4 regions of the Flavobacterium ardleyense genome follow, and region 3 is predicted to be linked to each of the others. Evidence: riboswitches for the same ligand, from Rfam matches in the RefSeq annotation. Region 3 holds a riboswitch; each other region holds the start of a gene.
What was found. A riboswitch is a leader RNA that binds a small molecule or an ion and turns the genes downstream of it on or off. The one in region 3 is predicted to bind cobalamin.

Region 1 (4,350 bases), 550 kb from region 3:
CCAGTCAGTTTGTGATACGGAACATAGAATAATTGTTTGTTTGTTTTATCATCTTTGGATGACGTATAAGAATATCCTCCACGCAAATTAAAAGAATGATTACCCATCTTTTTTCCATAATCTAGAGCTGCTTCGGCACCCATAATGGTAACTCTATCGGTATTAAATGGCGACCAGAATGAGTTATTGGTCGGCAACCATCTAATCATATCTTTTACTTTTGTTACAAATCCTGTGGCGGTAAAAGTGATCGGTCCAGCCGAAAGAATATTTATAAATTCTCCTTGAAGTGCATTTTCTGGTTTCAAATCAACATTTCCACCTTCTTGCCAATATAAATCGTTGAATGTTGGAATTCGGTAGTTTTTTGAAGCATTAATTTTAACTCTATAAAAAGATAAAACATCGTAATAAGACCCCGCCGAGAATAATAGTGGGCTATTAAAATCGGAGGCCGATTCTTTACGTAAACCCAGCTCGTATCCAAATTTCTCGGTCAGATCGTGTTTCCATAAAACACTCGCGCCTAATGCCTCTCTCCTATTTTTGATAATTCCCGATCCTGTTCCTGAATTTTGGCTGTAATCGATAATGGCATTTAGTTTCGCTTTCGCTAAAAGTTGAATGCTAAAATCATATTTCGCAATCAAAGTTTTAACTTCTCCAGAAGATAAAAATTCGTCCTTTCTGATATTATCAAAATAGTGGAATTCTTCTAAAACGTAGGCCAGTTTTAATTTGGATGAGACTTTCGTCGAAGGTTTAAAAGTCCAACTTAGAAGATTTCGAGTATTGAAGTCTTGGTATTTTGTTCGAATTGCATTTGGCGACGTAATGGCAAAATTTCGTTCTCCGTCAGCCATCTGACTAAAAAATTCTATCTGATGTCTTCGGTTGAATCTATATGCAACTGCCGCATCAAAACTAGTGTTGAAATATTGCCCATTGGTATTTCGCTGTTCTTTTCCGACAAATTTATAATCGTTGTCCGAACTATTTCTCGAAAATCCAGCCGAAGCACTCCATTTAGCGGAAGCTGCCTTTACAGAATAGGCGGTACTCAGCGTATTATTTGCGCCGTAGTAAATCTGAAGATCATTTTTGAAGCTTTCGCCAAATTGCAAATCGTTGTTCAAATGCACTGTTCCGCCAATTGCCCCACTGCCGTATAATATACTTCCTCCACCGGCTTTAACATCAATTGTTTGAAAGGACCTTGTGCTAACAGTATTGAAATCTGTCTGTCCTAGTAATTGAGAATTAATATTAATTCCGTTCCAGACTACTGCGGTTTGCTGCGAAGAAGTTCCCCGGAAAGACGGCGACGAAACTCCTCCAATGCCGTGCTCTTTCATATAAATACCAGAATTGAACTCCAAAAGCGAGGTCAACAAATGGCCATTGCGTCGAATTAAAGTATCCGAAAGATGCAAAACAGTTTGAGTTTCGGTAAAATCCTTAAGGTGTGAATCGGTAATAATCACTTCGTCCAAAGCGATGCTCGACTCTTGCGCTTTGGCAACAGTAAACCCAAAAATAAAAAGTGCTGAAATAAAAAACTTGTGTAAAACCATAATTTCATAAATCTTTTTTCCCGAAGATTCGATATTTGTTATGATTTAAGGCAGGTCTCCTGGCTTGCATCTGCTGTATACCTTCCCAAGAAAATCTCAGTGGTGTTAGACAACAACAGTTTTATAGCTTACAGTTGCGGGAACAGCTTAGGTTTTAAACCTAATTCCCTTTTAATGCGATTCAGAGTAATTATGAATAGCAACCTTAATCAGGGCGCAAAGGTACAAAATAATTAAGCGTAGTAATAATCGATTTACTAAATATCTATCAGCGTTCTTTGCGCGTGAAAAATGTCGAGAAAAAAGTTTTAGAATTCTTTCAAAATTAAAAGTAATTTTGCCACTTTAAGAATTTCAACAAAAATTGAAGTTTTAAAAACCCGTTTAGAATTATGAAAAATAGCCTATATTACCTAGTAACACTTCTCCTTATTGCCCTCATTGGATGCAAAAAACCGCAAAATACATCGTCGGTTATTACTCTATCCGAGAATACCGTTGAGTATGCAACAGGATTTTCAATTCACCCTTACGACGGATATTCAGTAGTAAAAATTACAAATCCATGGCCTAATGCGGGAAAAGAATTTACATATATTTTAAAATCGGCAAATGGAATTGTTCCCGATAGCCTTGCTAAGTTCACTCAGATTAATGTTCCAATCAAAAGCATAATTGCTACTTCTACCACACACATTCCATCGTTGGAAATGCTTGGAGTTGAAAATACTTTGGTTGGTTTTCCGCAGACAAATTTTATTTCGTCGCCGAAAGTTCGAGCATTAATCGATCAGAAAAAAGTAAAGGAAGTTGGAGATAATCAAAGTTTAAACACCGAAATTATTATTGATCTTCAACCAGATTTGATTGTTGGTTTTGGCATTGACAACAACAATCCTTCTCTAGACAATTTACAGAAAAGCGGTCTTAAGGTACTTTTAAATGGCGATTGGAATGAAAAAACTCCGTTGGGTAAAGCTGAATGGATCAAGCTGATTGCGGCTTTATACGAAAAGGAAGATTTGGCAGATTCTATTTTTAAAAATATAGAAAAGGAATATTTATCCACCAAAAAGTTAGCTGCCAAGGCAAAAAAGAAACCGACTGTTTTATCGGGCTCGATGTATGAATCTCAGTGGTATTTGCCTAGTGGCGAAAGTTGGAATGCACAGTTTATGCGCGATGCCAATTCCAATTATTTGTGGTCAACAACCAAGGGTACAGGAAGTTTGTCTCTATCATTTGAAACAGTGTTGGAAAAAGGTATCAATGCTGAGTTTTGGATCGGTCCAGCAAGCTTCACTTCTTATTCAGAAATGACCGAATCAAATCCACATTATGCTAAATTTGATGCTTTCAAAAATAAAAATATCTATTCCTATAGCTCGAAAAAAGGAAGTACAGGCGGCGTAATTTTTTATGAGCTTGCGCCAAATAGGCCTGATCTGGTGTTGAAAGATTTCGTGAAAATTTTCCATCCTGAATTACTGCCAGATTATGAACTGTACTTTTTTGAAAAACTAAAATAGTGCCAAACCAAAAATCATATTATTTTCACTTTTCAGCTTTGATTATTGCTGTGCTCTGTATGTTTCTGGTAAACATTGCATCGGGCTCAGTGAGTATTCCAGTGAAAGAGGTTATCAATAGTATTTTTGGTTTTAAAGTTGAAAAGGAAACTTGGAATTATATCATTCTAAGTTTTAGATTGCCAAAAGCGATTACTGCAGTATTGGTGGGCATGGGATTGTCAATCAGCGGACTATTGATGCAGACATTATTCAGAAATCCACTTGCAGGACCTTATGTTTTAGGTCTAAGCTCAGGATCAAGTTTGGGAGTTGCATTCGTTATTTTGGGTGCTGCATTTCTGCCAGTTTCAATTCAGCCATTTCTAAATTCTTCTTTTTCGATAATTTTCGCAGCCTTTTTAGGAAGTACTTTGGTACTTGCCGCCGTAGTTTTGGTGGCTCAAAAACTTCGAGATACGATGTCAATTCTGATTGTGGGATTGATGTTTGCCAATTTCACCGGAGCTATTGTCGGCGTTTTAATCTATTTTGGCTCAGCCGAACAATTGCAGAAATTCACCTTTTGGGGATTGGGAAACCTTGGGAATCTTCCGTGGTCGTCGGTAGCAACTTTGGCAGGATGCATTTTTGCAGGTTTGATTCTAGGAGTTTTCAGTATAAAGCCTTTAAATGCTTTGCTACTGGGAGAAAATTATGCCCGTAGTTTAGGACTAAATTACAAACGAACGCAACTCATAATTATCTTTGCAACTAGTATTCTGGCTAGTAGTATTACCGCTTTTGTGGGACCAATTGCCTTTCTAGGATTGGCGGTTCCGCACATCGCAAAGTTAATTTTTCAAACTAGCAATCACAGAATTCTTTTTTGGGCTACGATGATTTTCGGAGCATTCACGATGCTAGTTTGCGATACAATTGCGCAACTCCCAGGTTTGGATTTTACTTTACCTATAAATGCTGTCACTTCTATCGTAGGCGCGCCAGTAGTAGTTTGGCTACTATTGCGAAAACGTAAAATGATATTGTAATGAAAGATAAAAAAGCAGTTATTACAAGAGATTTAAGCATCGGCTACAAACAGAAGTCCGAAGAGAATGTTATTGGAAAAAATATAAATCTCGAACTAAACTACGGTAGTCTTGTGGCGCTTGTGGGGATAAATGGCGTGGGGAAATCAACATTATTGCGAACACTTAGCGGAATTCAGAAACCATTAAAAGGGCAGGTATTTCTGAACGATATTG
Region 2 (4,350 bases), 110 kb from region 3:
GCGGCACGCAACAGAAAAGCGTTATTCTTTGATTATCCAACTCAGTTGCCGATAAACGCGGAAATAGCTCTCTCCATAGACGTTGAGACAATTAAGCTACGACTGAGTGAATAATTTTTAAAAGGCTTTCGCCAAATATATGCAGACCGCTTACAAAAATTGAGAATTAAACGTTATCCTATTGCCAGTATATCAAATGAAAAAAGTCCTTGTAATCGACAGCTACGACAGCTTCACATTTAATCTTGTTCATTATATTCAGTCCTTTGATTATGAAGTGACGGTTTATAGAAACGATCGATTTGATATAGAAGATGTGCAGTATTTTGATAAAATTGTCTTGTCGCCAGGTCCAGGAATTCCTGATGAAGCAGGATTGCTGAAAGATGTAATCAGAACTTATGCCGCAGAAAAAAGTATTCTAGGAATTTGCTTGGGACTGCAAGCAATTGGAGAAGTTTTTGGAGGTAAATTAATTAATCTCGAAAAAGTATACCACGGCGTTTCTACCATAGCGAAAGTTGTTGTCGCTAATGAAATTCTATTTGAAGGACTCGAAAAGGAATTTTTGGTTGGCAGATACCATTCGTGGGTAATCGAAAATAATTTACCTGAGTCTCTAGAAGTCACTGCGATTGATGATCAAAATCAAATTATGGCCTTGAGGCATAAAATATACGACGTGAGAGCAGTACAATTTCATCCAGAAAGTGTGCTTACGCCAAACGGAAAAACGATTATCGGAAATTGGTTGAAAAGCTAATTGAAGATATTTTTATAAAGCAGAAAAGCGGTCAAGAAAATTTCAAAAATTTTCTTGACCGCTTTTTAAATATTAGAGGAATTTATTTTTTGATAAATCTCTTTGTAATTGATTGAGAATTGTTTGACAATTTTAGGATGTAAACTCCCGAAGCCAAATTTTCAACATTCACAGAATTTCCTGTTGTAGAGATTACCTCTGCTCCCATCATATTGTACACGCTAACAGTTTCAAAAATTTCATTTGATGAAATTGAAATTGTTGATGATGCTGGATTTGGATAAATTGAGAAATTACTAGCAGTAAAAGTTTCTGTACCAAGCAATGCAACATTCGCATTTTGAGGCGTGATTGGTCTGATATTTCCATATCTAAATCCAAGCAAAGTATTTTCTGGAATTACAGTAGTTGTATTAGCAACCGATTTCCAATTAGAAAGGTTGGTACCTCCAAACAACATCCACTGGGCGTCAGTTGTATTTACAGCAGAATTGTCAAAGTAGCTAGCCTCAATTACAGCAGTTTCAGTATATTCAAATTGAAAACTTGAGGTAAAGTCTTCAAGTATCTGCATTGCGTAATCTGCGGTCATCTCTCCTTCATATAATAAATTTGTAGCGTAAGAATCTGCAACGCCGTCCGTTTCAGTTCCGAAATCTACAATTACCATAATACTTTTTGTGCCAGATCCTGTTGTTGCAGTAATGTTTGCAGTATCTAACCACAGAGAACTATAAGCTGCAATTGGAGTTATTGGCGCCTCTGCTGTTGGATTTGAGAATCCATAAGAAAGTCCATACCAAAATCCATTTTCTACATCCGAGCCAATTCCGCCATTCATACCCAAAGTGTTTAAAGAATCACCTTGCCATGTGCTCCACCAATCTGGATCGCTACCTTCGGCATTATGGTCGTTGTAGTAGACATCATTTAAGAAGCCACCCGTTTGATCAATAGTAAAAGCAGGTTCTGCAGCTTGTACCGCAGTTAGAATGTCAAGCATTATTGGCTCATCTGCTGCATTGTATCGATAGCCCCACGCATACGAACGATCTTCTGTCCCATCTTTAAAGTCTACCACGAGATACGCAGTTTGATCGCCTGTACCTACGAAGAATTTAACGTCTTGAGATGTAAACTGTGCAAAAATCATTTGCGAAACGAGAAGTAAGAATACTAGAGTAATTCTTTTCATAACTATATAAAATTTAAAGTTTTGCGCTGGAAACTTTGTGGTTTGATAGTTACAATAGGAAGAGAATCCTTTTAAAGATTTGCTTAGCTAATGTACTTTTCTTCCCGAAAGTTCAATTAAATAATTGTGAAGGCAGGTCTCCTGGCTTGCATCTTTTTGTTGACCTTCCCGAAAAACTGAATTTCAGTGGTTTAAGTAATAACAAAAAGTTTGGTAGCTTACAGTTGCGGGTACAGCTCAAGAACTAACTTGATTCCCTATTAATGAACAAAAGTTCAACCTTCGCGGGGCAAAGATAGCTTTATTAAATAGATTTCAAAGTCGAAGATTTTAATTATTGTAATACGGAGATTGCGTTAGGGATTGTAGCGAACCCGAGCAAAGCGAACTGCCGAAGCAAATCCTTTTTGGTCTTTTTCTGACCAAAAAGATTGGGAGTGGAAAACCCGGCCTGCAAGGCAACGCCCAAAAAAAAAGCAGGCAAATTAAACTTAAAAGTCAACCTGCCTGCAACTCCCAACTTCCCCTAAAAAGAAGGGAGTTTTTATTTAAATCCTAGAAAATCTAGACGTTTTTAGCAAGTTCATTTTGAATAAACTGATAGATAAGACGCACGCCAACAGCCGAAGCACCTTGTTGTTTGTAATCTGAATCTTTGTTTTCCAGGTACGAAGCACCGGCTATATCCAAGTGAATCCATGGATAATCTGTAAAATGTTCTAAGAATTTTCCAGCAGTGGTTGCACCACCAATTGGTCCACCGATATTTTTAAGATCTGCAACGTTCGATTTAAGTAATTTCTCATACTCCTTCCAGAAAGGAAGTTGTACCAAACGCTCATAAACCGTGTCTCCAGCAACCATTAATTTATCCATATTTTCTTGTGAATTTCCAGCCATTGCAACTCCGAAAGTACCAGTAATTGCAGCCGAAGCTCCAGTTAAAGTTGCCATATCGATCACAAGTTGAGGATTGAATTTCTTAGCATAAGTTAAGGCATCGGCTAGGACAAGACGACCCTCAGCATCGGTGTTTAGAACTTCGACAGTCGTGCCATCCATCATCGTAATAATATCATCTACGACAAGCGCTTTTCCAGAAATCATATTGTCGGTAGCTGGCACAAGTCCAATTACATAATATGGAATTTCATTCATTGCAAGTGCAGCAACAGTCCCTAAGACCGCAGCACCACCAGCCATATCTGCTTTCATACCTACCATATTACCACCCACTTTCACGGAATAACCTCCAGTATCAAACATTACACCTTTTCCTACTAGAACCAAAGGTTTTTCGTTTACTGCATTTGCAGGTTTATGAGTAAAAATATTAAAAGTTGCAGGAGTTTCAGAACCTTGATTTACACCAAGAAGTCCACCCATCTTCAATTTTTTAATTTCTTCTTGATGCAGAACTTTAGTTTCGAAACCAAATTTTTCTGCCATAGCTTCCGCTAAAGATGAAAAGCTGAGAGCATTAAGTTTGTTAAGAGGTTCGTTGACCATTGTGCGCACCATTCCAACCGAAGTTGTTAGTGATTGCAGATCTTTTAAAGATTTTGCGGTTATTGCAGAATCAGAAATTGTGACCATTATTTTAAAAGCCTTTTGCTTTTTCAAGTATTTTTCGAAAATATAGCTTGAAAGAATCATTCCTTCTAAAAAAGCATTTTTTTGTTCTTCTGATCCATCAAATTCTACAATTATAGCAGTTTCGATCTTATTAGTTTGCAAAAGGTTGGTCACATTTCCACCAAGACAACGCCAGTCTTCAAGACCATTCTGAGTAGAAATTACTATAATTTCTGTTTGCTGTGCGTAGTTTAGAAAAACTTGATCAGTTTCCTTTTCGAAAGCAGAAAATACTTGACTTTTGAGAGAATCTGAAAGTCCGAGTGCATTGAGGTTCTCTTGTTTGTTTATAATTTTGATTAGCGTAGATCTTTTTTCGCTGATCTGATCGGCTGTACCGATCTGTACTTCTAGATTAAGATAATTCTGAATCATTTTTAATATATTAATGAGATTAATTTTAGAATGCGGCGATTTTGTAGTTTTTAAAACTGCAAAAATGGTAGAGAATTAAAAATTTCGTCCAGCACAAACTTACTGCTATTTTAAAGACCATACCGAGATTCGTATCTGAATATTTACTTAAAATGCGTTGTTAAGCTGATATCACGTATTAAATTATTCAGCACGGAGATAAAAATTTGACCTATTCTATTTCACAGTAATTAGTAAAAATTAAAGTGTTTTTGTAGCTTTAGCTTTTAATAAATTTCAACAATCACAAACAAGATATGGCATTAGAAACCGAGCACCTAGAAGATTATATGCACAACCACTATATACATCGAAGTAATTGGCTTCGTGCGGCAGTTCTGGG
Region 3 (4,350 bases):
GTTTCCAAAACTATCATAGCTAGCAAAATCGGGATTTATTGAACCCACAACATCAATAATTTTTACATATTGAATGTTATTCTTATCCAACAAATCATGGTCGGCAAGTTCCGAAATATCAAAGGGCGTTCCGTATTCTGAGGTATATTTTCCAGCCAGATTATTAATAAAAGTAGGCTCAGGACTTTCAAAAGTCGTTAGTTGTATTTCCGTTTGCGTTTGGCTATGATTAGGAAACCTAAAAAAATTAATTCCGTCAGAACTAACCTCTACAAAAGCAAGTTCTAGATAATTGCTCGAGCCATTTTCGAAGATGGCAAAATCAAAACCTTCGCCATTGACAATTGGATTATCGAAAGTTAAAACAGCAGATCCGGCATCACCTAAACTTACCACCGCACCCGAAGGAAATCCAAGCGCATCGCTATCTAATCCGAAACTCGCATAATTTGTCCCGCCATAGGTTGCACTAGGATTTGAAATATTTATAAATCCACGACTGACCGTAATTCCAGAAGCCCACTGCACAAACAGTGGGCTATTTTTATGAATTGCTGTAGATCCCGCTACTCCTGCCGCCGGCGCATAGCTTTGCGCAAATACGCCAAAAGGCAGTAGAATAATTAGATTATAACAAAAATTGAAATTCATTAGTTGACAATTAAACGTTGTACTGATTTGTCAGCTTGCTTGCTAATTTCTACAAAATAAACACCCGCAGATAAATTAGAAATCGAAATTCCTGCTGCATTGTAATTTGCTTCTTTTACCATTCTTCCTGCATTATCATAAATCTTAATAGAAGCGTTCTCGCCATTGTTGATATAGAAAATATCTGAAGCTGGATTTGGGTACAAGCTAACTGTAGCGGCAAGCGAATTTGTAGGATTTGACAATACTTCAACTGCTTTGTAAAAACTATTTGGAATCACCCCAACTGTAAAGTTTTCTAGCAAGAGTCCAGATGTTTCAAAGATATATACTGTTCCAGGTGAAGCATAATTGCCCGCATCGGCTACATAAAGTTTGTCGTCAATTAGATCCATTCCATAAATTCCGTAAACACCTTGTGCCGAAAGTGAGCATAATGGCAACGTTGGAAGTGTAGTCGCATCTACTGGAATTGTAAAAACATTCTCGTCTATTGTATAGAAAAAGTCTGTTGCTGCTGTGTTAATTTCCAAATTGTTTGGATGCATGTTCGGAAAATCCAAAGTTGTAACAATCGTATTGGTAGCCAAATCAATTTTTACCAATTTACCGTCAGTTGGTATTGGGTACCACGATGGAGTACCACCACATAATACATAAAGAAATCCGTCTTTTACCAAAAGTGAATTCGGCACATCGCCCACTTCAATAGTCTGTTGTACTTGATCGGTTAAGGGATCTATTACCGAAATGCTGTTGCCAACACCAAAACCACCTTGGTGCGCTACGTAAAGTTTTTCGTTTACCAAAATAATACGCTCTACCCCGCTGCTCATGGCGATGCTGCTTTCGACCGTGTTTGTATCTAAATCAATCACCGCGATATAATCACCCGAAGTTGCGGTGCCATCGCCCCAATTGGTCACATATCCTTTTCCATTTGCAAAAGCCATATAGCGAGGATTATTAATTCCAGTACTAATTGTAGCTACATAAGCAAATGTATTGCGATTGACAACCTTGACAGTATTCGAGATGTTCAGAATTATATAAGCATAATCTCCGTTAAAGCTGATGCTTTGAGCGGTATCGCCAAGACTAGGAATTCCAGGATTCTGAATTCCAAAAATATTATTGGTCACTGCCGAATTTGATATGAAAGACACCGAAGCATTTCCGCTTCCTGCACCCCCTTCGTTAAGTACAAAAACGCCGTCAGTATATTGCGCCGATGCGTTGTAAAACTGAAAAAGAAATAAGATAATGCACAAAATTGTTGCACGAGTAGTAATGTTCTTCATTGTAGAAAAAATTAAATATTAAAAGATTTGAAAATATTTGCAAGGACTTCTACTTGAATTTCACAGAAAAACACCGCGCATACTAATGCGAGGACAACGGAAAATGATCTGATATATACGGAATACAATTTCATAATTTCCGAATCTTTTTCCCGAAGATTCAAGTATTAATTTGAAAACATAAGGCAGGTCTCCTGGCTTGCGTCTTGTTGTTTACCTTCCCATTCTACTTCTCGGCAATACCGATTTTTCAAACAGTGGTTTGTAGATAACAACAAGCATGATAGCTTACAGTTGCGGGAACAGCTTTGGTTTTAAACCAAATTCCCTTTTAATGCAGTATTAGATAATTAATACAACAACCTTAATTTGCCGCAAAGGTAAACAAAATTATAAGACGTATTGTGAGTTTGTTGGTGGATGGAAAAACAAGGGAAGTCTTAGTTATTGACTAATTGTGAAAACAGTTCTAAACTCTTAGTTTTTTGGCTCGAAATAATATAACACTACAATGCAAATCGTTTTCTGCGTTGATTAAAACTGTGTTTAGAGGCTTTGTTAAAATTTATTTTGAACCTATAACATGCGCGGTATTTACTTACCTAACGACATTAGTTTACTAGATTTCAATAATGCCTCAAGGTTGAAATTAAGTAAATCGACTCAAAATATGGATTATAGAATCACCATTACTTCCATCAATTAGAATAATTAATTTTCACAAAACACTTTCGAAAATCTGTTCATTTGAAATTCGAAAGAAAGAACAAGCACTAATGCAGTGTTTTTAGGATCTAGGCTTCCCGATTCCTCGGTCATAAAGTACAATGCTCCCCGCAACCGAAACGTTTAAACTTTTTTCTGACTTGAATTTTACTAGAAAATGGCACTTTTCGATTGCTTGATTCGAAAGGCCATTATCTTCGGCTCCAAGTAAATATACACAGCGCCGTGGGTGCTCAAAAGTTTCCAAATCTTCGGCTCTTTCATCCAGCTCAACTCCTACTAATCGCGCTCCTTTTGGTAGGTTTTTGTAGAAATCATCAAAATTTTCGTAGTGAAAATAAGGCATTGATTTTACGGCATTGTGGGTATCGCAAGCTTGTTTGGCATAGCGATTTCCGATTGTAAAGATATAACTTGCGCCGAGGTTTTGCGCAGAACGCCACAAAACACCAAGATTTTCGGGTGTCTTTCCGTTTAATATGCCGATGCCAAAAAATTCAGTGGTAAAATTGTCAATCATCTGGCAAAAATACAAACTGTGAGTAGTATTCTCAAATTTTAAAAAATTTATAATTCTAGAATTATCTTGGTTCTAATAAAGGCAAAATTTTACTTTAGAAAAATATGCAAATTGGAATTTTCAAAGTCTGTTTAATGCTCACACTTTGTCCTAGTACTGCAGAAATTAAACAACTTCATACTTTACCATCGAAAAGATATCTGCCAACTTTTAATATAAATCAAAAAACACCCAACTTTAATAAAATTGGGTGTCATTTTAACTAGTACTCAAAAAGTTCCACTAGTCGTTGATTAGTGGAGAATTCGCGCTCTGTACACATAGTGCTTACAAAGCGTTTACTGCAATTGGTATTAAATTTCGACAATTTTAAAAATGTTTAAAAATCCAATCACCGAATTTACATCCAATATTGTCCACTTTCGAAAGGAGTTTCTACAGCTTCGAGCCAATCTGCTTCTGCCTCGTCAAAAGAAACATTAAACTCATCGGCAATATCTTGGATAAACTGATCAAAATCTTCATTGCCTGGACGGTTAGCAAATACTCTTATCGGAATTTTAATATTTAGATCTTGTGTGCCTAAAAAGGCATTACTTGGCGCGTTAAAAGGGAAAGGCATTCCATTTCCATTCCACTTATTTCCTTTTAAAATATGTACTAAAATTACATTTAAATCAAATTGAGTATAGGATTGATTTACAAAAAAATAGCCTTTCAGACCAATAGGGTCATTCTCTGCTCTCAATGTAACTCCGGCGGTCGAGTACATTCCATCTTCTGGATTGGTATCACGGTAAACGTAGTCTAGAATTGTGCTAGCATTTGCAAAATCAATATCGGTATTAATTTGCTTAGCATTCTTGGTAAGAAAGAAATGTTGATGTATAGGTGCGTTGATTTCGGAGGTAAATTCCGAATTGATACGCTCACCATTTTTACCAAAATAGGTTATTTCCAAAGCATAAATTTCGCCCTTGATTAACCGAATAGGCGTTTCTGGTGTAATTAAATTTCCGGACGCATCATACTCATAATTAATCTCTTGCACGGCTTTGAAATACTGTACATTTTCATTGGTTGGACTACCATGAAAGGAAGCTCCATGCAAATGGCCTCGGTGAAATCTGAAGGTTACTTTTGCCCACTCTT
Region 4 (4,350 bases), 200 kb from region 3:
ATATGTAGAATTTGATTTAAAGAACGAAGTTTTTAGACAGTATGAAGCTTTGTCGCAAAGCTTTTATAAACAAAATCGTACTGGCGATTTGATGAACCGCATAAGCGAAGATGTTGGAAAAGTAAGAATGTATGTGGGTCCAGCCGTCATGTATACCATTAATACATTTATAAGGTTTAGCATCGTAATCGTTTATATGTATAATGTTTCGCCATTGCTTACACTTTACACCTTGCTACCTCTACCTCTACTTTCGTACGCTATTTATAAATTAAGTGTCGAGATAAATAAGAGAAGTACTATTTTTCAGCAAAATCTCTCGGAAGTCTCCACTTTTTCTCAGGAAATATTTTCGGGCATTAGGGTCATAAAAGCCTATTCGTTGGAGCGTCAGCATGAAACAAATATGATTGACTTGGCCGGTCAGAGTAAAACCAAAAGTATGGACTTGGCAAAAGTTCAATCGTTGTTTGGACCTTTGATGATTGCACTAATTGGTATAAGTAATCTTGTCGTTATTTATTTTGGAGGAATGATGTACATCAATGGCACTATCACAAGCATAGGAGTAATAGCCGAATTTATTTTGTACGTCAATATGCTTACTTGGCCTGTTGCATCTCTAGGATGGATCTCGTCAATGGTGCAGGAAGCCGAAGCTTCGCAAAAGCGTATTAATGAATTTCTAAAAATTGAACCGACAATTGTGAACAATAATAGTCAACCCTGCGATATTCAGGGAAGTATTGAGTTTAAAGACGTAACCTTTACCTACGATGACACCAATATTCAAACTTTAACCAATATTAATTTTAAAGTCAAAAAAGGAGAAACACTTGCCATTTTAGGAAAAACTGGCTCTGGCAAATCGACAATTTTGCAGCTTATTAGTAGATTGTACGATGTAGATAAGGGAATCGTTTCAATTGATCAGAAGGACGTTCGTAATTTAAATCTTGACAACTTGAGGGATAGTATCGGAATGGTACCTCAAGACGCTTTTTTATTCTCTGATAGCATCAAAAATAATATCAAATTTGGTAAGGAAGATGCAACTGATGAAGAAGTAATTGCCGCCGCCCAAATAGCCCACGTAGATCACAATATTCAAGACTTTGATTTAAAATATGATACCATACTTGGCGAAAGAGGTATAACTCTTTCGGGGGGACAGAAGCAGCGAGTTTCAATAGCACGAGCGGTGATAAAAAACCCTGCAATTCTTTTGCTCGATGACTGTCTTTCGGCAGTTGATACTGACACCGAAGAAACAATCTTAAATAACTTAAAGGAGTATTGCAAAGACAAAACCACGATTTTGATAAGCCACAGGGTCTCGTCAGCAAAGAATGCTGATAATATTTTGATCTTAGACGATGGTAAAATTTTACAACAAGGATCTCATAATCAGCTTATCAATACAGATGGATATTATAAAGAGCTTTACCTGAAACAACTTTCGGAAAAAGAAAAGTAGAATAGTTTGTTTTTGACTTCAAATTTTATCATTTTTGAAGTGTAATTAACACGCAATTGATAATGTTTATGAGAGAAAGTGAGATGTTAGAAAAAGAAGAAATTTTTTCTAAAGTATTAAGAGCAGGGAGAAGAACGTACTTTTTTGATGTGCGATCTACAAAAGCAGATGATTATTATATCACGATAACCGAAAGCAAAAAATTTACCGAAGAAGACGGTTCTTTTCATTTCAAGAAACATAAAATATATCTCTACAAAGAAGATTTTAATGCATTTTCGGATATTTTGGAACAGATGACATCGTATGTTTTAAATCATAAAGGTGAAGAAGTAATTTCTGAAAGACATCAGAAAGATTTCAAAAAAGAATATGTTTTAGAAGATACTTCAGAAGAATTTCAACCTGCAAGTGCCTTTACTAATATCAGTTTTGAAGATATATAACAATTATAATTTATATAATGAACTAAACCTCAAGCGTAGCAATATTCTTGAGGTTTTTTTAATTTTTCAAGGGTGAAATTTTAATACCTTTACATTTGATACTACAATTTATAAAGCTTGCTACAAGTTTTAAAAATGATGGGAAATCGTGTTAAAATCACGAACTGTCGCGCAACTGTAAATGCTCTTGAAGCATAAGTCAGAAAACCAGTAGAATCATTATAACGTTTCCGCGCCTCGAAACTTTGTACAGTATTTTTTATATTTAATGTTGCTAAATGAAATGGCAACTTTGGCTATATATTGTATATTTTTTTGTGGTGCCTTTCGGCGAAATTGTCTCTTATTACAACAATTTAATTTATACACTAATCAATTTACAATTATGAACATTGACCAAAGAATTGCAGAATCCGAAACACGAATTTTTAAGGCAGTTTTTCCTAACACAACCAACCATTACGATACTCTTTTTGGTGGTACTGCCATGCATTTGATGGATGAAGTTGCCTTTATCACTGCAACGCGATTTAGCCGCCAAGTGATGGTAACGGTGAGCAGTGACCGAATTGATTTTAAGAAACCTATTCCAGCAGGAACTATTATCGAACTAGTGGGCAAAGTGGTTCATATTGGTAACACTAGTTTAAAAGTAAGCGTAGAAATTTTTATCGAGCAGATGTATTCTGATTCAAGAGAAAAAGCAGTTAGTGGTCAATTTTCATTTGTAGCCATTGACGAAAATAAAAATCCTGTCAAAATTCTAGGAGATTCGGAAATATTTGGAAATTAAGTACTTCCTAATTTGGATTTATTATCTAAAAATAGTGCGATAAAATTATTTGTCGAAAAATAGAAATTCCGGTTGCTTCAATTTTATGGATGTTTATTTTTAAAGTAGAATCATCTCCACCTCTCCGGAATGTGCGAGAAGGATGGTAGCGGAAATCCTTTATAGTGGCTTTGCGGAGCAAAAGCTACTATAAAGATTGGGAGTGGACAGCCTGACCTTGAGCCTAATTAAATATTCTAGCTTTGCAGAATAGTTCTGGCGAAAGGGCTCGCCCAAAAAAAAAATATGATTATGCTTTTATACATAAAAAAAGGGTCAACCGTAATGATTGACCCTTTTCTATTAATTAAATAAATGATTCTGTTATTTCTTAACCACTTTAAATTCACCAGAAGTATTGTCTGTAAATACTTTCACGATGTAAACAGCAGCTGGCATATTTACCATATCAACTGTAGCTTCGGTTGAATTAACTTTCATATTTCTAAGAATTCTTCCAGCAATATCAAAAACTTGAATACTTGAAATAATATCTGTATGACTTACGGTCAATACATCTGTTACAGGATTTGGATAATATCCAAGTTTCGCAGCATCAAATGTTTTGTTCGACAAAGTAGTGATATCAAAACATTCACTTGTAGCGCTACAACCGTTTTGAGAAGTTACTATTACTGCATAACTACCTACAGCAGTTGCAGTATATGTTTGTGAAGTTGCTCCAGCAATTGGAGTTTGAGTATCTCCACAAGAAACCCACTGATAGGTTGCATTTGCCTCATATACAGAAAGTGTATCATCAACTCTAGTAATTGTAGCTGTAGGACGTCCGTTAACTGTAACTTCTACAGCTGTTCTTGTACTTTCACATTCAAAAGAAAATACTGATACATAATAAGTACCTGATACTAGTAATGTAGTATCTAGCAGTGGCGTTCCGCCAACTAATTCTGAATACCATCTGATAGCAGCTTCACTAGCAACCAAATCAGCAACTGTTGCTCCTGCACAGAATGTTTGGGCAGAGGCTGTAGGTGGTGTAAGTAAATCAATTTCTACTAAAAATGATGTTCTTGTACTTTCGCAGTTATTAACTGTATGAGAAACATAATAAGTCCCATTTGATAACACAACATCAGAAGCCAATGCAGTTCCTCCAGTCGCGCTTAGATAGAATTGAGAATTAAGTTCAGCATCAAATAAGGTAAGCATACCAACAGTTGGATTCTCTGCACAGAATGTAACCTTTCCTATAGAAATTGGTGCAGGCGTTGTATTTACTGTAACTGAAACAGAAGTTCTTGCACTTTCGCACGCGTTGATAGTTTGTGAAACATAATAAGTTCCTGTAGCTAATACGACTGTATTTGCTAAAGCTGTCCCACCATTTTCAGCAGCATACCACTGAACGGCTGTTCCAGTAGCTACTAAATCAGCAACGGTCGATCCACCGCAAAAAGTTTGTGCCAACGCCGTTGGTGCGTCAGTTGCAGTTGTTGTAATTGTGGTTGTAGCGGTTGCAGTACATCCTGTTATTGCAGTAGTTGCAGTTGCAGTATATACTTGAGATCCTGCAGTATTATTTTTTACATATACCATAGTGCTGTTTCCACCGGCATAAGGAATTGTTGCCG

Region 1: linked by a shared signal. The riboswitch ahead of SBO79_RS06750 (TonB-dependent receptor plug domain-containing protein) and the one ahead of SBO79_RS09015 (T9SS type A sorting domain-containing protein) in region 3 are both predicted to bind cobalamin.
Region 2: linked by a shared signal. The riboswitch ahead of SBO79_RS08605 (T9SS type A sorting domain-containing protein) and the one ahead of SBO79_RS09015 (T9SS type A sorting domain-containing protein) in region 3 are both predicted to bind cobalamin.
Region 4: linked by a shared signal. The riboswitch ahead of SBO79_RS08250 (acyl-CoA thioesterase) and the one ahead of SBO79_RS09015 (T9SS type A sorting domain-containing protein) in region 3 are both predicted to bind cobalamin.

What each region holds. Positions count from the first base shown of each region.
Region 1 is NZ_CP137891.1:1,555,375-1,559,724, reverse strand. It holds gene SBO79_RS06750 (TonB-dependent receptor plug domain-containing protein) at 1-1,574, opposite strand, end outside; cobalamin riboswitch at 1,607-1,797, opposite strand; gene SBO79_RS06745 (ABC transporter substrate-binding protein) at 1,967-3,103, shown strand; gene SBO79_RS06740 (iron chelate uptake ABC transporter family permease subunit) at 3,103-4,134, shown strand; gene SBO79_RS06735 (ABC transporter ATP-binding protein) at 4,134-4,350, shown strand, end outside.
Region 2 is NZ_CP137891.1:1,987,780-1,992,129, reverse strand. It holds gene SBO79_RS08615 (ABC transporter ATP-binding protein) at 1-114, shown strand, start outside; gene SBO79_RS08610 (anthranilate synthase component II) at 197-763, shown strand; gene SBO79_RS08605 (T9SS type A sorting domain-containing protein) at 846-1,958, opposite strand; cobalamin riboswitch at 2,073-2,257, opposite strand; gene SBO79_RS08600 (leucyl aminopeptidase family protein) at 2,523-3,968, opposite strand; gene SBO79_RS08595 (VIT1/CCC1 transporter family protein) at 4,265-4,350, shown strand, end outside.
Region 3 is NZ_CP137891.1:2,101,426-2,105,775, reverse strand. It holds gene SBO79_RS09020 (T9SS type A sorting domain-containing protein) at 1-651, opposite strand, end outside; gene SBO79_RS09015 (T9SS type A sorting domain-containing protein) at 651-1,952, opposite strand; cobalamin riboswitch at 2,120-2,334, opposite strand; gene SBO79_RS09010 (RNA methyltransferase) at 2,740-3,198, opposite strand; gene SBO79_RS09005 (hypothetical protein) at 3,599-4,350, opposite strand, start outside.
Region 4 is NZ_CP137891.1:1,898,314-1,902,663, reverse strand. It holds gene SBO79_RS08260 (ABC transporter ATP-binding protein) at 1-1,477, shown strand, start outside; gene SBO79_RS08255 (PUR family DNA/RNA-binding protein) at 1,546-1,923, shown strand; adenosylcobalamin-variant (AdoCbl-variant) riboswitch at 2,050-2,140, shown strand; gene SBO79_RS08250 (acyl-CoA thioesterase) at 2,309-2,716, shown strand; gene SBO79_RS08245 (Ig-like domain-containing protein) at 3,080-4,350, opposite strand, start outside.